DNA from 2 places in the Enterococcus sp. DIV1304_2 genome. Region 2 is predicted to be linked to the other one. Evidence: a T-box and tRNA genes for the amino acid it is inferred to sense, from the RefSeq annotation. Region 2 holds a T-box; the other holds one or more tRNA genes.

Region 1 (10,021 bases), 1.3 Mb from region 2:
ACACAATTAACTGACATTGCTTCGGCTAATCCAAGAGGAGATGTCAATTATAATAGTATGCTGATCAGTCGACCAGTTAAAAAAACCGGTTATATCGTGATCACAGCTGATGGTGGGTTAGTCGGTGGCTACAATAGTTCCATATTGAAACAAACCATGTCCATCTTGGAAGAAGATCATCAATCACCAGATGAATATGTCATGATCGCCATTGGTGGTACCGGAGCGGATTTCTTTAAAGCTCGTGACATCAACTTAGCGTATGAACTGCGCAATTTGTCTGATCAACCTAGCTTTGATGAGGTTCGTAAAATCGTGAACATGGCAACGACCATGTATCAAAATGAAGTATTTGACGAATTGTATGTATGTTATAACCATCATATCAATTCATTGACTAGTCAATTTCGTGTAGAAAAAATGTTACCTATTTCAGATTTAGATCCGGGAGAAGCGAAAAGCTTTGAGCAAGAATATATTTTTGAACCTTCAAAAGAAGAAATCTTGACTAAACTGTTGCCGCAATATGCCGAAAGTTTGATTTATGGTGCGATCGTCGATGCGAAAACGGCAGAACATGCCGCGGGAATGACTGCAATGAAAACCGCAACAGATAATGCTGCGAACATCATCGATGATCTGACGGTTTCTTATAACCGTGCAAGACAAGGGGCGATCACCCAAGAAATTACCGAAATTGTTGCCGGAGCATCGGCACTAGAATAGCAAGGAGATTGGAGGAAAAAAGATGAGTTCAGGCAAGATTGTTCAAGTAATCGGTCCCGTTGTCGACGTGGAATTTTCTTTAGACCAATCCTTACCAGATATCAACAACGCATTAGTTGTTTATAAAAATGATGAGCAAAAATCAAAAGTTGTTCTTGAAGCAGCATTAGAATTAGGTGACGGTGTGATCCGTACGATCGCAATGGAATCGACGGATGGACTACAACGTGGAATGGAAGTCATCGACACAAGTAAAGCGATCTCTGTACCAGTTGGAACAGAAACATTAGGTCGTGTGTTCAACGTGTTAGGTGAAACAATCGATTTGGAAGCACCATTTCCAGAGGATGCCCAAAGAAGCGAGATCCACAAGAAAGCACCAAATTTTGATGAATTAAGCACAAGTACAGAGATTCTTGAAACTGGGATCAAAGTCATTGACTTATTAGCACCTTATTTAAAAGGTGGGAAAGTTGGATTGTTTGGGGGTGCCGGTGTTGGTAAAACCGTACTGATCCAAGAATTGATCCATAATATCGCCCAAGAACATGGGGGAATCTCAGTGTTTACCGGTGTTGGTGAACGTACCCGTGAAGGAAACGATCTGTATTACGAAATGAAAGATTCAGGCGTAATCGAAAAAACAGCGATGGTGTTTGGACAAATGAATGAGCCACCAGGTGCTCGTATGCGTGTCGCACTAACTGGATTGACGATTGCGGAATATTTCCGTGATGTCGAAGGACAAGACGTGCTCTTATTTATTGATAATATTTTCCGTTTTACCCAAGCAGGTTCGGAAGTATCTGCCTTACTAGGACGTATGCCATCAGCGGTTGGTTATCAACCAACCTTAGCGACTGAAATGGGACAACTCCAAGAACGGATCACTTCAACGAAAAAAGGTTCGATCACTTCGATCCAAGCAATCTACGTGCCAGCGGATGACTATACTGACCCAGCGCCAGCAACGACATTTGCCCATTTAGATGCAACGACAAACTTGGAACGTAAATTGACCGAACAAGGGATCTATCCAGCCGTTGACCCACTTGCTTCTTCATCAAGTGCGTTATCTCCTGAAATCGTAGGAGAAGAACACTACAAAGTAGCGACTGAAGTACAACATGTATTACAACGTTACCGTGAATTGCAAGACATCATCGCTATTTTAGGGATGGATGAATTATCAGATCAAGAAAAAATATTGGTTTCACGCGCTCGTCGAATCCAATTCTTCTTATCACAAAACTTCAATGTAGCTGAACAATTCACAGGTCTTCCAGGTTCTTATGTACCAGTTGAAGAAACTGTCAAAGGCTTCCGTGAGATTCTTGAAGGTAAATACGATGACCTTCCTGAAGAAGCATTCCGCAGTGTCGGCCGAATCGAAGACGTTGTCGAAAAAGCGAAAAAACTAGGCTACTAGAAAGGGGTGCCCCATGGATCAATATTTAACTGTTAATGTGGTTACTCCCGATGGTTTAGTTTATGATCACCATGCGGCAATCGTTGTTGCACGCACTACTGCTGGCGAACTTGGTATTTTACCACAGCATGCGCCCATCATCGTGCCTTTAACAATCGATGAAGTTCGTGTGAAGCGGACAGATTCAGATACACACGTTGACTGGATCGCTGTGAACGGCGGCATCATGGAAGTTCGCGATAACTTAGTTTCAATCGTCGCAGATAGTGCGGAACGTGAACGAGATATCGACGTCACTCGAGCAGAACGCGCAAAACAACGTGCTGAACGCCAAATCGAAGAAGCCAAACAAAAAGAAGATAAGAATGAACTGAAACGGGCAACTGTTGCGTTACACCGCGCAGTGAACCGTATCAATGTATCAAAACATAAGTGATTACTATAATTGACAAGTAATTGAATTATGGTGGGAGAACAACTCCCAAAAGAAGAGATCGGGACAAACACTTATGGGTGCTAATGCAGCCACGTGTGTTTCCCGATCTCTTCTTTTCTTTATCATTCATTGTTAGGATAAAATTTATTTTTTTAGTGTAAAGAAATGATATTTTTCATCCATTTTTCAGAGTTTGTCAAGAAAATTACAGAGATTTATCATTTTTACAACCAATAATTTCTACTTTTATAAAATTTATGGTATCATCAGTGTGTTAGTTATCAAAAACATTTGTTAGAAAGGGCGTAATGATGCAAGTATATGGTATTGATGCAATCATTCGGATCGTTAGTCATTTGGCATTTATTTACTTAGCCTTTTGGTCTTTGCGTTCTTTACGCGTTGACGCTTTTTTTCGTTCAATGCATACGACACAAATTAGAATGGCAATTGTCCTTTTTTCAATTTTTTTAGGGTATACAGCGAGCAGTTTTTTCTTAGAGATCATTGCGCTATGTCGAAATCTTTTCGTCAGCCTATAATTTTAAAAAAAGGTACTATTTTAAAACAAGAAGTGATATAATAAAAAAGATTTTGAGCGAATGTATACTCAACGGATTTTTTTGGGGGGAACAACATGGAAGAGATCATCGTAAAAGGTGGCAATCAATTAAAAGGAACAGTAAAGATCGAAGGAGCAAAGAATGCGGTATTGCCGATTTTAGCCGCAAGTTTATTGGCTGAAGAAGGAACGACCGTTTTAGATAATGTGCCAATTCTTTCTGACGTGTTCACTATGAATCAAGTGATCCGTCATTTGAACGTAGATGTAGCGTTTGATGAAGAGAATAATCGTGTGACACTTGATGCATCGAGAGAATTAGAAATTGAAGCACCTTATGAATACGTAAGCCAAATGCGTGCGTCAATCGTTGTGATGGGACCATTATTGGCTAGAAATGGTCATGCAAAAGTTGCAATGCCTGGTGGATGTGCGATTGGAAAACGTCCGATCGATTTACACCTAAAAGGTTTTCAAGCCTTGGGTGCAAAAATCATTCAAAAGAATGGTTATATCGAAGCAATCGCCGATCAACTGATCGGAAATACGATCTATTTAGATTTTCCAAGTGTTGGTGCGACACAAAACATCATGATGGCTGCTGTCAAAGCAAAAGGCACGACGATCATTGAAAACGTCGCACGTGAACCTGAAATCGTTGATTTAGCGAATATCTTAAATAAAATGGGTGCGAATGTTTATGGCGCTGGTACAGAAACGATGCGTATCGAAGGCGTTGATCATTTGTATGCAGTCAACCATTCAATCGTCCAAGACCGTATCGAAGCTGGTACTTTCATGGTAGCAGCAGCAATGACTGAAGGCAATCTATTGATCGCTGATGCGATTTCTGAGCATAATCGTCCATTGATCTCTAAATTGATTGAAATGGGTGCAACGATCACTGAAGAAGACGGTGGCGTTCGTGTCATCGGACCAAAACATATTTTACCAACAGATGTAAAAACAATGCCACATCCTGGTTTCCCAACGGATATGCAAGCACAAATGACTGCTATTCAGTTGGTTGCAGAAGGTACAAGTGTTGTGACTGAAACAGTCTTTGAGAACCGTTTCCAACATCTTGAAGAAATGCGCAGAATGAATGCACATGTAAAAATCGATGGTAACATTGCAATCATGGATGGTAATCACGAATTACAAGGTGCTGAAGTCTATGCAACAGATCTAAGAGCAGCAGCAGCGCTCGTATTAGCTGGTTTGAAAGCAAATGGAATCACACGCGTTCGTAACCTAAAATATTTAGATCGTGGCTATTATAATTTCCATATTAAATTGCAACAATTAGGTGCAGATGTGGAACGTGTAAATGTAGAAGAAACACCAGTCGAAAAAACACCACAAACAATCGCTTAAGGATGTGACGAGAGATGACGAGTCCACGCTATATTTTGATAAGTTTGGTAAAAATTTTAGCTGTCATTTTACTTGTACTCCTATTATTCATCATTGGAACAATGATCGGATATGGTTTGATTGGCGGTGGAAGTCCATTCAAGGTCTTTCAACCGAGCTTATGGTTGCATATCTTTGATTTCTTTAGTTAAGTGTGTACACTAGGTAACAGATAAGATAAAAAGAGGTTGTGGCAAAAGCGTACAGCTCCGAGAAATAAGCGCCAAAATCCGAAAATAGCTTTTCATATTTTTGGGTTTTGGCGCTTATTTCTGTAGGAGTTGCTTTTAGAACACCGTTTATCCGGTTATAGGGGATGGTAAGTGGATGTATGACCAATCCTCTTTTTTATGGAGATGAAAATATGAAAAAGATTTTAATTTATTTAGTTCGAGGATACCAGCGTTTTATTTCACCTGCGTTCCCACCAAGTTGTCGGTATTATCCAACTTGTTCCAATTACATGATTCAAGCCATCCAAGTACATGGTGCGCTCAAAGGAACCCTAATGGGAACAGCACGCATCTTTCGTTGCCACCCATTTGTGAAAGGCGGTATCGATTATGTGCCTCGTAACTTTCGTTTGACGCGTAATAAAGAAGATCAATCGATGCCAGACTATAAAAAATACAAAAAATAGAGTCATTGATTTTTATTAGATGGGAGAAAGCGATGTTTCAACAATTGAACAAAAGTGACTTACCATGGGCGTTACTACTAGAAGCCGATCCTGATAAAGACAAAGTGATCACTTATGTGACCAATGGCGATGGATTTATCTGGAAAGAGCAGGATGAAGTGATTGGTGTGCTTGTTTATGAAATCAGAGAAACGGAATGTGAGATCATGAATGTTTCTGTTGCTGATGCGCATCAAGGAAGAGGAATCGGTGGCAAGCTGATTGACCATGCACTCGAACAGTTGAGCAAAGAATGCAAACAACCAACAAAAATACTGATCCGTACAGGAAGCATCACGAATCCAGCGTTACATCTTTATCAGAAAAAAGGCTTTAAAGAAGTATCAAGAGAAAAGGATTACTTCATCAATAACTACCCAGAACCAATCTATGAAGAAGGAATACTTCTAAGAGATCAAGTCACTTTAGCCAAAGAATTATAGAATAAAAAGAGAGCGTTTCACAGTGAAACTAATGATGAAAAACTATCGAGGAGGAACAAATAATTATGGGGATTTTAGCATTCGATTTTGGTGGTTCAGCTGTCAAATATGGTTATTGGGAACAAGAAACACTAACACATAAAGGTCAGTTCACAACACCAGCTACATGGAAAGAAATGAAAGCGCAATTATTATTGGTATTCCAACAATTATCACAAGAAGTAGCAATCAGTGGGGTCGCCTTTAGTGCACCAGGTGTTGTGAATAGCCAACGACAAGTGATTGAAGGTATCAGCGCGATCCCCTATATCCATGGGTTTGATATTTATACTGAATTAGAGGAATTGTTTGGTCTGCCAGTTGCTATGGAAAATGATGCGAATTGCGCGGGAATGGCTGAGTTTTATGAAGGTGCTGCTCGTGGCTATCAAAATGTTGCTTTTGTAGTAATTGGTACAGGCGTAGGTGGTGCGATGTTCACTAATGGTGAATTGAATAAAGGCGCTCATCTTTATGGCGGAGAATTTGGCTTGATGTTTCTTAATGGGGAGCATACATTCAGTACATTAGGAACGGCAGTCCAAATGGCGTGGCGGTATTGTGAACGCAAAGGATTAGATAAACATACCTTTAGTGGAAAAGAAGTCTTTGAATTAGCAGAAAATGGTGATCCTCTCGCACAAGAAGAAGTTGAATCTTTTTATGATTATTTAACAAAAGGGTTATTTAGTATTCAATTTTCTTTTGATCCAGAAGTGATCGTATTGGGTGGCGGAATTTCTGCAAAAGAGGGATTACTGACAGAAATCAATCAACGGATGAAAAAATTGACGAATCATTTTGGGTTGAATGATTTTGATCCATTGATCACCCTGTGTGAGTATCGCAATGATGCGAACCTGATAGGGGCAGCAGCAAATTATCTAGCGCAACAAGAAGCAGGAAAATAAATTATCAAATAGAAGGCACGCAGTGAATGTTTTCTGCCGTTAAATGTGATAAACTATTGAGGAGGTGGGAAATAATGTCAAAAAAGAATAAAGATATTGAAGTGCGTACCGAAGAGATCAAAAAAACGATCAAAGGGAACACATATGAGGTAACGCAGTTATTTATTGGTAAAAAAATGATCGGTGAAATTTTAGCGTATGGCCCAAAAGAATTTGAGATTTTCTTGGGAGAAGAAGACTTTGGCAAAGAAAAAAGTCTTGAAAATGCGATAGAAACAGTAATTCGTCATTGGAATTTACACGAATAAAAAAATATCAAAAAAATTTTCAATAAAGGGTTGCAATCACTTGGAAAATTAGGTATTATAACTAAGTCAGGTTGATACAAACCTTTCGGAGGAGTAGCGAAGTGGCTAAACGCGACGGACTGTAAATCCGTTCCTTAGGGTTCAGTGGTTCGAATCCACTCTCCTCCATTTCATTGGGGTATAGCCAAGCGGTAAGGCAAGGGACTTTGACTCCCTCATGCGTTGGTTCGAATCCAGCTACCCCAGTTCCTAGAGTGATCAGTTGCAGATCACTCTTTTTTTGTGTAAAACACCTTGTTTCTTGCTGATTTTGCTATTATAGGCTAGAGTAGATATAAGAAGAAAAAAGGAGGCGGCACAAATGAAGTGGAAACAAAAAGTAGATGAAACAGCAGAAAAAATTTACGATATGATCAAATCGGAGAAGTACAATGTAGAGATCCATGTACCGAAAAAATCAGAAAAATTTGTCCAAATCAAAGCGAAACGTCCAACAAATCATACCAAAAAATGGTTGTCTAAAAATCGTTAAGAATAACAAAAGCTCTGAAGTTCACATAATCTTGTGTTCTTCAGAGCTTTTGTTATTTTTCAATCTCGATCCCTAAGACGGTCAAGTGACCATTTCCCACTAATTTGATGACTAAAGTAGCTAACTGCTGTGGTGTCATCTCGGTATCACTAGTGACCCACCAATGTAAAGTACCGGTGAAAATGGCAGTTATGTATTCTGTGATAAAGTCAATAGGTACTTCTAGTTCGTTCTCTGTGATTTTTAGACGATCAAAGATAGTGGCATATTTTTCTGATAAGAAAATTTTCAACTTTTTTCTGAAAAACTCGATCGAAGTGCCGTCCAAAGTCGTAATAAATATGGCTTTGTTCTCAGCCACCAATTGGTAAATTTGAGTTAAGGCGCGGTTGACCCGTTTCAGCTTCAATTTATTGCCTTCCATCAAGGGTTCCAAATCTAAGATCGAGGTAAATGTCTGGATAGCGATATGGAATAAATGCTCATAGAGATCTTGTTTATCTTTGAAATGAGCATAAAAAGTCGCACGATTGATCATTGCTTCATCGGCGATTTCTTGGATCGTGATTCGCTCCATACTTTTTGTTTCTAGTAAACGTAAGAACGCTTCAATAATCATTTTGTTGGTACGTTTCACTCGAAGATCGTTTTTCTTCATCATAAAAATCTCCTCACTTTTGGTCGACAAATCGCACACGATTGTTGTTTATCTCACAAACTGACGATTATTGCTTATTGCAATCGCTCTAAATCGTTTTAAAATAGATATATGTAGTATAACAGACGGTTTGTTCAATGTTCAACAAAGCGTTTTTTTAAGAAGGTGGCGAGACGATGAAAATGTACGGAGGTATCGATGTAGGTTCAACGACAGTAAAATTAGTGATTCTTGATAACCATGGCGAAACTCTTTTTGCTAAATACGAACGACATTATGCAGATATCAGAAAAGCAACCATCAACATATTAGAAGAAGCCAAAACAACCTTACAAGATCAGGGGATTGCTTTTGCCATCACTGGTTCTGGCGGTATGGGATTAGCGGAACATCTACAATTACCTTTTATCCAAGAAGTGATTGCATGTACAAAAACGATTGAAGAAAGGATTCCCGAAACAGATGTAGCAATTGAATTAGGGGGAGAAGATGCCAAAATCACTTTTTTTGGTTCTTCTTTAGAACAACGCATGAATGGTAGCTGCGCGGGAGGGACAGGCGCGTTTATTGATCAGATGGCAGCACTATTGAAAACCGATGCAAATGGGTTGAATGAACTAGCTAAAGCGTACCAACAGCTTTATCCAATTGCCTCTCGCTGTGGTGTATTCGCTAAAACGGATGTACAACCACTGATCAATGAAGGAGCGGCGAAAGCCGATATCGCTGCTAGTATTTTTCAAGCCGTCGTCAATCAAACGATCGCTGGTTTAGCAGCAGGCAGAAAGATCAAAGGAAAGGTCGCCTTTTTAGGTGGCCCACTTTACTTTATGTCTGAATTACGGCGACGCTTTATTGAAACGCTCGGTCTATCGACGGAAGAAGTGATTTTTCCAGAAAATCCGCAACTATTCGTAGCATTAGGGGCAGCTTATCACGCAAAAACTTCAAAGGAAAAAACACTCAGTGAATTAATCCAGAAATTGAAAAGCCAAGAGCAAGAGTTGCTTCATCCATCTCGTTCTTTAGCGCCATTGTTTCAGAACGATCAAGAGTTAGCTGATTTTCGCAGCCGACACGAAAAAGCGAAGGTGCAAGAACGTGCGCTAGCTACCCATCAGGGGGTGGCTTTTCTAGGTATTGATGCTGGTTCGACAACGACGAAAGTCACCTTGATCAATCAATCAGGAGAGCTATTATTCTCATTTTATGGAAACAATGAAGGACAGCCTTTAGAAACAACCATCAACGTATTGAAAAATATGTATGAGCAAATGCCCAAAGACTGCTTTATCGGTAAAGCGGTAGTGACTGGGTATGGTGAAGCGTTGATCAAGAGTGCATTGAAAATCGATATTGGTGAAGTCGAAACGATGGCGCATTATAAAGCAGCAAATTTTTTTCAACCAGGTGTCGATTTTATTTTAGATATTGGCGGACAAGACATGAAGGCAATGACGATCAAGGACGGTGCATTGTCCTCGATTCAATTGAACGAAGCCTGTTCTTCAGGTTGTGGTTCATTTATCGAAACATTTGCTAAGTCATTAGGTTATGGAATCCAAGATTTTGCGGTTGCTGCTATTTCAGCCAAGAACCCTGTGGACTTAGGTTCCAGATGTACGGTCTTCATGAATTCAAAGGTCAAGCAAGTCCAAAAAGAAGGCGCTTCTGTTGGAGACATCTCGGCTGGTCTATCTTATTCTGTGATCAAAAATGCGATCTACAAAGTGATCAAAATCAGAAAACCAGAAGATCTAGGCAATAAGATCGTGTGCCAAGGTGGAACCTTTTACAACGATGCAGTCTTGCGAGCATTTGAAACAATCAGTGGAAGAGAAGTTGTTCGTCCTTCTATCGCAGGATTGATGGGTGCATATGG
Region 2 (10,021 bases):
GGAAGAATTGCAAAAAGGTTATTTCCCAAAAGCTAGCCATATCCCTTTATCTGAATTGCGTCAACGATTGGACGAATTGGATAAAGAACAAGAATATATCGTCAGTTGTCATAGTGGATTACGTAGCTACTTAGCAGAAAGAATCTTGAAACAAGCGGGATTCACTGTGAAAAATTTAGATGGCGCTTTTTCTCTGTACCAAGCCGTCAGACCAGATGAATTATGCTATCCTCAAGGGTAGAACTTGAGGGTGTGACCGACGAGCTTTGTAAGGGAAGTAGTAAGCTTGGATGATCGTTTTTCTATTTTTAGAACTTGGCGCTTTTTTAGGCTATTTTTTTGAAGGATAGGAGCTGACGAATGACAAAACTCCAACCTTTCATCGATACAACTAGACAGAATACGTCAATTGTTTATAGGCGATTCCTCAGTTTTTTTCTATAATGAACAACTAGTGAAAATGAAAGGGGATGGCAGAGATGCACAAAATGAAAAAAGTACTTTTTGCTGCACTGATCTCCAGCAGTTTCTTTCTTTGTCAGACAGTCCGGGCAGATTCAAGTCAGCCAGCATCAGAAACCAGTGAGTCACAGATCCAGGAGAGTCAGGAGCCACTAGACTCGTCACATACACCTCTTAACGAAACTGATCCATCAGATTCGACTCGTTGGGAGAAGTTGGAGCAACAACGTAAAGAAGTGGAAGATACGTTGGAACAAGCGAAACAACAACTTATCGAAAAACAAAGGGAAATCGATCAAACAGTGAACGATTTAGCAAATCAAGCAGCGAGTGATCGCGATGAGTTAGCTGAGAAAATAGCTGAAGAGCGAGAAAAAGCCGAATTAGCAAAACAAAAAATAGCATCTGCGACCCAACGGGCAACCGAAGTACAAACGGAATTGCAAGATTTAGCGACGTCTACGGTTGCGTCAGTGGATCAGACACAAGCGGATATTCAAGCAGCTCGTACGGAAATCCATGAAAAAGCAGCAGAAGCTCAAGCGGCAATGGCCGATTTCGAAGCAAGAAAAGCAGATTTGTCTGCCAGTATCGAAAGAATCAAGGCGACCTTGCATTCCGCTGGAAAACGTTCGGTAGAAGCGGGGACAGTTACTGAAACAGAAACAAAAGTAGTGGAAGAACAACCCGCGAAGACATTACCAAAAACGGGCGATCGTCGGTCAATTTATTTGTCGGTGATCGGTAGCTTGTGCTTGCTGGTTGTTTTTGTCGGTGCTGTGTATCAAAAAAGAGTTTGAGAATGACATCTCAAACTCTTTTTTGTTGTTTGAAAACAACGGATTGATTATTGGTCTATATTTATTTTAAAAAATAAATGGTCGGATAATAGATTTTCACGTTCGTTTTCGTTGCTTTTACTGGTTTTTTAAATGTATTCAATCAATGCTTCCTATTTTTTTGGATAAATGGTATACTCGTTTTATTGTTTTTAGATATTTTCTAGAAAATTTACAAAAATAACGATAAACGCTCTTTCACGAGCGGAGAGAAAATAGGAGTGGAAAGAATGAAAGCATATATGCAACGAATGGGTCGCTCATTGATGTTGCCAGTAGCAGTCTTACCAGCGGCTTCTTTACTGGTTGGTCTTGCGAATTGGTTCGTAGGAGTAGGCATCAGTAATGCGGGAACGACCTTCTTAATGAATGCGGGGCTAGCGATTCTTAACCATCTTGCCTTATTGTTTGCGGTGGGTTTGGCATTGGGAATGTCAAAAGACAAAGATGGATCAGCTGCTTTGGCAGGATTGGTCGCTTACTTGATCCCTCAAACCGTTTTATCTGCGGATTCAGTACAAGGATTATTGCATCTGGGAGATCTCACTGAAGTCAATCCGGCTTTCAATACAATGGATAACAATGTATTTGTTGGAATCGTGGCAGGATTAGTCGCTGCTGCGATGTATAATCGGTTTAGCCAAGTGAAATTACCTATGGCCCTATCATTTTTTAGTGGGAAACGCTTAGTTCCGATCATGTCTGCCTTGAGCATGTTGGTTATTTCTGCGATATTATTATTTATTTGGCCGACTGTTTATGATGTACTGGTTTCCTTTGGGAAGGGGATTTCTCAATTAGGGTTTGTCGGTGCAGGACTATACGGTTTCTTCAATCGTTTATTGATTCCAACAGGCTTACATCATGCATTGAATTCTGTTTTTTGGTTCGATGTGGCAGGTATCAATGATATTGGAAACTTTTTAGCTGGACAACAAGCGTTAGATAGTGGAAAAGCAATAATTGGACAAACCGGTATGTATCAAGCTGGGTTTTTCCCAGTCATGATGTTCGGTTTACCTGCTGGGGCCTTTGCTATTTATCAAAGTGCACGTCCAGAAAAGAAAAAACAAGTCGCTTCTTTGATGCTAGCAGCTGGTTTTGCTGCGTTCTTTACAGGTGTGACTGAACCATTAGAATTTTCATTTATGTTTGTGGCGTGGCCGTTGTATGTTATCCATGCCATTTTTACAGGAATTTCATTAGCAATCAGTGCCTTTTTCCATTGGACAGCTGGTTTTGCTTTTAGCGCTGGTTTTGTGGATTACTTTTTGTCGTTGCAGAATCCAGTCGCCAATCAACCATTGATGTTGCTTGTTCAAGGAGTATTTTTTGCAGCTATCTATTATTTTGGCTTCCGCTTTGCCATCAAAAAGTTCAATTTGATGACACCAGGAAGAGAAACAGAAATTGGCGAAGAGACACCTGATATTGCTACGGGAACTAATGAATTTAGTCAACTAGCTGCGGTGATCTATGATGCATTAGGTGGAAAAGAAAATGTACAAGCAATCGATAATTGTACGACACGTTTGCGTCTACAGGTAAAAGACACAGCAAAAGTAAATCAAGAAGCGATTAAACAAACTGGCGTCCCAGGGGTAAAAGTAATTGATCAAACAAATATCCAAGTCATTGTAGGCACACAGGTCCAATTTGTAGCAGACGAAATGACGAAACTCCAACAAGGTAGTAAGCTAAAGAGAGAGACCGCTCAATCAATTCCTCACCAAGATGTGCCGGTTTCTGCTTCAAAGACAAGTAAGGAAACATTTGAACTCTATGCACCGGCGCTCGGTAAAATCATTCCGATCACTGAAGTCGGCGATCCTGTTTTTGCAGAAAAAATGATGGGTGATGGCTATGCAGTCTTGCCGGAAGCAAAAGAAATATTTGCACCAATCAGTGGAACGATCACTAGTATTTTTCCGACGAAACATGCACTGGGGATCGAAACAGACAATGGCCTTGAAGTATTGGTGCATATGGGAATCAACACCGTTGATTTACAAGGAGAACCCTTCACTCTTTATGTCAAACAAGCACAACGAGTGGAACGAGGTCAATTATTGGCAGTTGTTGACTTAGCGATGCTAGAAAAAGCAGGTAAACAAACAGATATGATCGTTGTATTTACAAATAGTGAGAAAGTTGAAAGTCTAACCATTGAAAAAAGAGCGATGGTTGAGGCGAATGAGGTGATTGGACAAGTCCAGTCATTGTGAAACGTGTGTGAGTAAAAAAACGAGTGGATACCCTAGAAATTTGGCGGGTCTTCACTCGTTTATTTGTTTCGTTTTTGTTAAATCAATCGAACAGCCGTCCCGCTACAAGTGACCATCAACATCCCATTATCTGAACCTAAGACTTCATAATCCATCTTCATCCCGATGATCGCATTTGCGCCAAGTGCTTCTGCGCGTTGCGCCATTTCAGCTAATGCTTCTTCTCTTGCTGTCAATAATTCCCCTTCATAACTTTTTGAGCGTCCGCCAAAAACGTTACGAATCCCTGCACCTAAATCTTTTAAGACGTTGATTCCCGTAATGACTTCACCAAAAACAATTCCCTCATAAGACTCAATGACTTGATGTTCTACGCTATTTGTTGTTGTAATGATCATTTTGATCACTCCTTTCTTTAAGGAAAGTATAGCAAATATCTCTTTTTAGTCCTATCTTTATCTTCACATAAATAAAAAAACTATCGTTCATTATATCGCATTATTTCCATTACCCATAGGAGTTGATATATACTTAATACAGTATCAAGAAAACCCTTACAGAAAGGGTGCTAAACTGAAGGAGGGGAATTCGTTGAAGAAAAGTATCTTACTGCTTTCCCATAGTAAGAAGGTCACGGATGGTATCAAAGAAATGATTGAACAAATGCAACAAACCGATGACGTAGAAGTATTATCACTTGGCGGAATCGAAGAGGGAGAACTCGGTTCTGATCCGATGAAGATCGTTGATGCCGTCAATCAATCAGCCGATTCATCTGCTTATTTTGTTTTTGCTGATCTTGGTAGCGCAGTGATGAATTCAGAATTGGCAAAAGATTTATTGGAGGAAGCCCAACAAAAAAACTACTACTTGGTGGATGCCCCCTTAGTAGAAGGAGCCTTTGCGGCTGCTATTACAGCAGGGACAACCGACAATATCGAACAAATCATAGAAGAAGCACGACAAGCAGGGAAGAAAGGGTGGATGTAAATTGAAAAAAATCATGAATGAACCTGGGGATATCGTAGAAGAAATGCTAGAAGGGATCGTAAAGAGTTATCCAGAGCTAGTACATCGTGTAGAAGATTCTCGTGTAATTGCGAAAAATCAGTTGAACGAACAAGTCGGGTTAGTTTCTGGAGGGGGTAGTGGACATGAACCAGCTCACGCAGGTTTTGTCGGAGATGGCATGTTAAGTGCAGCAGTTTTGGGGGATGTTTTTACCTCACCGACACCTGATCAAATCCAACTAGCGATCAAAGAAGCGGACCAAGGACAAGGTGTGTTATTGATCATCAAAAACTATACTGGAGATATATTGAATTTTGAAATGGCAAAAGAGTTAGCTGCTATGGATGAAATTGACGTCGAAGAAGTAGTGGTCGATGATGATATCGCGGTAGAAAACAGCACGTATACGGCAGGGAAGCGTGGCGTAGCGGGGACTATTCTTGTCCATAAGATTTTAGGAGATGCTGCCAAAAATGGCGCGAGCTTGACTCAACTGAAGGAATTAGGAGAGCGAGTGGTTGCTGCGACCAAAACAATTGGTGTCGCATTACGGGCTGCGACTGTCCCAGAAGTAGGGAAGCCGGGTTTTGACCTAAATGAAGACGAAATCGAATACGGTGTAGGGATTCATGGCGAACCAGGTTATCGTCGAGAAAAACTGCAACCCTCTAAATTGTTAGCGAAAGAGTTAGTCACGAAAATTTTGAGTGAATATACTGAAAAACCAAAAGAAGTCGGTGTCTTAGTGAATGGGATGGGTGGTACACCATTGATGGAACAATTTGTATTCATGAATGATGTGTTGACGTTGTTGAATGAAGAACAGGTGGATGTTACTTTCCATAAAGTCGGTGATTTGATGACTTCATTGGATATGCAGGGACTATCATTAACAATGGTTGACTTAACAGAAACCACTTGGAAAGAAGCTTTAACAAGTCACGTAGAAACGATTGCATGGTAAAGGATGATGAAAAAATGAAGTTGACGGTAAAAGAGATCCAAGCATGGCTTAACCGCTTTGCTGAAGAGATCAAAGAGAAAAAAGCGTACCTAAGTGATTTAGATACCCCCATTGGCGATGGGGATCATGGGAATAATATGGGAAGAGGTGTGACAGCTTATGAAGCAGCTTTTCAACAGAAGGCACCTGACACTATCAGTGATACCTTCAAGATGTTTTCTATGGCAATGATTTCCAAAGTAGGAGGCGCCTCGGGTCCTCTTTACGGTTCTGCGTTTATGAATTTGATGAAAGCAACAAAAGGAGTAGAGCAGATCGATTCACAAGAACAATTAGGTGAGTTCATCCGTGAAGGAGCGAACGGCATCCAAGCAAGAGGAAAAGCGGAACAAGAAGATAAAACCATGTTAGATGTTTGGTTCCCTGTAGCTGAAGCACTAACCGCAGGGAATCTTACGAAAGAAGTAATTGAGCAGGCAAAAGAACACACAGCAGGTTTAGTCGCGAAAAAAGGACGTGCTTCTTATTTAGGTGAACGTTCAATCGGTCATATTGATCCTGGTGCGGCATCTAGTGCCATCTTGTTTACTACGTTATTAGAAATAATCGACGAAATATAAAAAAGGTTGGATAGAAGGATCTAACCTCGATAAATCAGGCGCCATCCACAGTGGTTTTAACCTTATGTGGATGACGCCTTTTTTAAAACCATTATTTTTTGGTCCGTCCTTTATCCTGTTTAAGGTGAGACAAGTGGTTGTTTGTTAGATATTCCCAATGCCACCGCCCAATTCTGGACGATTGATTTCATCAACCACTGAGACTGTTACCGTTTTTTCGACTCTTGGATCTTCTGTTACGCCAAATGTCACGGCAAATTCGCCAGTTTTGTTTGCTTCAATCGAGGAATGCTTCACGTAAACATTTGCCTTTTGCCCAAGGAGAGTCACGGCATTTGCGCCGGTTGCTTGGATCAGTGAGAGGTCATCCGTTTGACCTAACTGGACAGTTGCATCGAATGCTTGCAAAAAGAATCTGGAAGGAACGTAGTTATCCGAAGTGACGGTAAGATTGACAGTTTTAGTAAATAAACTTGAGTCTCCTTTGAGACCGAATGTAACAGTGTAATTTCCTGGCTCGAACTTGATTGTGGAGTGTTTGATTTCTACAGGCAAGGAATGTCCTAAAATATCAGTTGCCTTGGCATTAGTCATGATGATCAACGTTTGTTCGTCCAATTGGTCGATCGAGACAGTAGCATCCGATGCGTCGACAAAGTAAAGACTTTCTTGCTCGTTCCCTGCGTCATTAGTAACTGTGACTTGGACTGTCTTACGGATCTTTGGTTCTTCTTTGATCCCTAAAACGATTTGATACGTACCAGGGGTATCATTCACTACATTTGATTTCTTGATCACAACATCTACTGGAGAGCCGCCAGAAGTCAGCGCTTGCGCATTTGTTGCTTGAAGGATAGCTGCTTCATCTACTTGCCCCACCGGAACCGTTGCATCATCAGCAGTTAATTGATAAATACCATAAGTCGGACAGTCTTCAAGTTTATCGACGACAGTGACTGTGATCTCTTTTTCTACTGAAGACATGATGGTCGTGCCGATCGTTGCTTGATAGATGCCTGGAGTGTCTTGTACATTGGCTGACTTGATGATCGGAGGGACTTCTACGCCAATCGAATTTGTGATGCGGGCATGAGAAGCTGTTAAAATATTCTCGTTAGACGTTTCGCCAACTTCCAATACAACATCTGACCCACTAATGGCAAAGGCGCCAATGAAGTCAGTTTCGCCAGCTGTTGGATGTATTTCCTCAGCGCCGACAGGTTGAGAGACATTCAAGCATGAGACTGCACATAAAATCGCACTAGCAGATAAAGCAATTTTCAAAATCATCGATTTCATTTTTTATTCCTTCTTTCTAAAATAATTTTTGATACCTATAACAATATAACAGCTGTTTGAGTTATTAACGTAACGACAATTATGTAATTAAAGAAAAAAATGGTGCGTGCAAGAAGAAGAACATGTTTCAACAGATCGAGCAATGGAATCAATAAAGGTTTCTGCAATTAAATCCATTTCCGCCTAGTTCAAGATTAAAAAACGATGTTATTTTTTATCGTTCGGATGATCAAGAAAAATTTTTTTGTTGACAAAAAAAACAGTGCGTTCTAAGATAGGAGATAGATGAATAAGGAATTAGACGATGAATAAAACGAAGTAGTGGATAAAGCCAATGTTTCAGAAAGCTAGTGGTTGCTGTGAACTAGTACATGCTTTAGCGCGAATTACATTTTAGGAGTCTATGGCATGAAGCCACGCGACAGCGTTAAATGTTAGAGAGATATGTTTGGAAAACAAACATATAATTTGGGTGGTACCGCGAATTTTCGTCCCTTGACTTGATTGTCAAGGGATTTTTTTGTTGTCTGCCCGTTAATAAATGACATGCTGGCAGGGACCTGCTTTCATAAAAAAAGATATGGAGGGAAATGTTATGAATATTATTGATGAATTAACTTGGCGTGATGCCATTAACCAACAAACCAACGAAGAAAGACTTCGCGAGCTTGTTGAAGAAAAGAGTATCTCGCTTTACTGTGGTGTCGATCCAACAGGAGATTCGATGCATATTGGGCATTTGATCCCGTTCATGATGATGAAAAGATTCCAATTAGCAGGGCATCATCCATACATCCTGATTGGTGGAGGAACTGGAACGATCGGTGATCCAAGTGGACGGACAAGCGAACGTGTCTTACAAACGATGGAACAAGTCCAACATAATGTGGATGCATTATCGAACCAAATGCGCAAACTTTTTGGGAAAGATGCCAATATTACATTTGTGAACAACTATGACTGGTTATCAAATATTTCTTTATTAGAATTTTTAAGAGACTACGGAAAAAACTTCAACATCAATACGATGTTAGCGAAAGATATCGTGGCAAGTCGTTTGGAAGTCGGAATTTCATTTACCGAATTTACTTACCAAATCTTGCAATCGATCGACTTCTTGCACTTACACAGAACATATGATGTGCAATTACAGATCGGTGGAGCTGACCAATGGGGAAACATCACTGCTGGTTTAGATCTGATCCGTAAATTGGAAGGACCAGAAGCGGAAGCCTTTGGGTTGACGATCCCATTGATGCTAAAAGCAGATGGAACAAAGTTCGGAAAAACTGCCGGTGGTGCAATCTGGCTAGACCCTGAAAAAACATCCCCGTACGAATTCTACCAATTCTGGTTGAATCAAGATGATCGGGATGTTGTGAAATACTTGAAATTCTTTACTTTCTTATCACAAGAAGAAATCAATGAATTAGCGAAAAAAGTGGAGACAGAACCTGAAAAACGTGAAGCACAACGCCGTTTGGCAGAAGAAGTGACACGTTTTGTCCACAGCGAAGAAGACTTACAAGAAGCGCAAAAAATCACAGCTGCATTGTTCTCTGGAAATATCAAAGAACTAAATGCGTCAGAAATCGAACAAGGCTTTGGAAACATGCCGAATGTAGAGATTTCAAGTACCCCTGAAAATATCGTGGAACTACTTGTTTCCACAAAAATCGAGCCATCAAAACGTCAAGCGCGTGAAGATGTGTCGAACGGAGCTATAAGTATTAACGGTGATCGCGTAACCGATTTAAATTTTGTCATTGATCCAGCTACAGAATTTGATGGTAAATTCGTAGTGATCAGAAAAGGGAAAAAACGCTACTTTTTGGCCAAAGTAGTTGATTAGAATTTAGTAATTTTTTACCTTGTAAAAGGTCTATTCCATTACAAAATTCCAATTTTTGAAATTTATCCTAATAGTTACGCCGGTTGTCGTTAATACAATCATGAGGAGAGAATTTACATTTGTAAATTCCCTCCTTTTTTTAATTTTTATCAATTGTACCAACAATTCAAACAATTAAAAACATTAAAATGAAATGAGGAAAATAGGAATAGTGATATTTACAGAAATAAAAAACAGGTGTAATCTAAGCCTCGACAAAATTTAAAAAATTATTTTAGGAGGGTTTCTAAATGGAATCAAAGGTAAATGATTTAAATTTGAATGCACTATTCATTGGAGACAAAGCAGAGAATGGCCAAATCTATAAAGCTTTGTTAAATGAATTAGTGGACGAGCACTTAGGATGGCGTCAAAATTATATGCCACAAGATATGCCGATCATTACGCCGGAAGAAAAAAGCAGTGAAAGCTTCGCGCACACGATCAATAAAACAAAAGACGTGTTAGCTGAAATCTCTACGCGGATGCGTACACACTCTGTCCCATGGCATAATGCAGGTCGTTATTGGGGTCATATGAACTCTGAAACATTGATGCCATCATTATTAGCCTATAATTTTGCGATGCTATGGAATGGAAATAACGTCGCATATGAATCTTCTCCAGCAACAAGTCAAATGGAAGAAGAAGTTGGAATGGAATTTGCTACATTGATGGGGTACAAAAATGGCTGGGGCCATATCGTTGCA

The links. A T-box is a leader RNA that pairs with one kind of tRNA and senses whether it is charged. The one in region 2 lies ahead of tyrS (tyrosine--tRNA ligase), so its partner is inferred to be a tRNA-Tyr.
Region 1: it encodes a tRNA-Tyr, which carries the amino acid that the T-box ahead of tyrS (tyrosine--tRNA ligase) is inferred to sense. The anticodon was not compared.

The regions. Positions count from the first base shown of each region.
Region 1 is NZ_CP187851.1:2,119,377-2,129,397, reverse strand. Features, by position in the region: gene IGJ14_RS09780 (F0F1 ATP synthase subunit gamma) at 1-726, shown strand, start outside; gene atpD (F0F1 ATP synthase subunit beta) at 749-2,155, shown strand; gene IGJ14_RS09770 (F0F1 ATP synthase subunit epsilon) at 2,169-2,591, shown strand; gene IGJ14_RS09765 (DUF1146 family protein) at 2,903-3,133, shown strand; gene murA (UDP-N-acetylglucosamine 1-carboxyvinyltransferase) at 3,229-4,530, shown strand; gene IGJ14_RS09755 (DNA-directed RNA polymerase subunit beta) at 4,545-4,721, shown strand; gene yidD (membrane protein insertion efficiency factor YidD) at 4,934-5,209, shown strand; gene IGJ14_RS09745 (GNAT family N-acetyltransferase) at 5,242-5,691, shown strand; gene IGJ14_RS09740 (ROK family protein) at 5,757-6,641, shown strand; gene IGJ14_RS09735 (DUF2969 domain-containing protein) at 6,716-6,949, shown strand; tRNA gene IGJ14_RS09730 (tRNA-Tyr) at 7,037-7,117, shown strand; tRNA gene IGJ14_RS09725 (tRNA-Gln) at 7,124-7,195, shown strand; gene IGJ14_RS09720 (hypothetical protein) at 7,311-7,481, shown strand; gene IGJ14_RS09715 (TetR/AcrR family transcriptional regulator) at 7,534-8,142, opposite strand; gene IGJ14_RS09710 (acyl-CoA dehydratase activase-related protein) at 8,316-10,021, shown strand, end outside.
Region 2 is NZ_CP187851.1:374,482-384,502, forward strand. Features, by position in the region: gene IGJ14_RS01830 (FAD-dependent oxidoreductase) at 1-241, shown strand, start outside; gene IGJ14_RS01835 (LPXTG cell wall anchor domain-containing protein) at 480-1,262, shown strand; gene nagE (N-acetylglucosamine-specific PTS transporter subunit IIBC) at 1,532-3,526, shown strand; gene IGJ14_RS01845 (heavy metal-binding domain-containing protein) at 3,604-3,924, opposite strand; gene dhaM (dihydroxyacetone kinase phosphoryl donor subunit DhaM) at 4,118-4,516, shown strand; gene dhaK (dihydroxyacetone kinase subunit DhaK) at 4,518-5,501, shown strand; gene dhaL (dihydroxyacetone kinase subunit DhaL) at 5,516-6,121, shown strand; gene IGJ14_RS01865 (hypothetical protein) at 6,266-7,420, opposite strand; T-box leader at 7,716-7,919, shown strand; gene tyrS (tyrosine--tRNA ligase) at 8,016-9,272, shown strand; gene tdc (tyrosine decarboxylase) at 9,563-10,021, shown strand, end outside.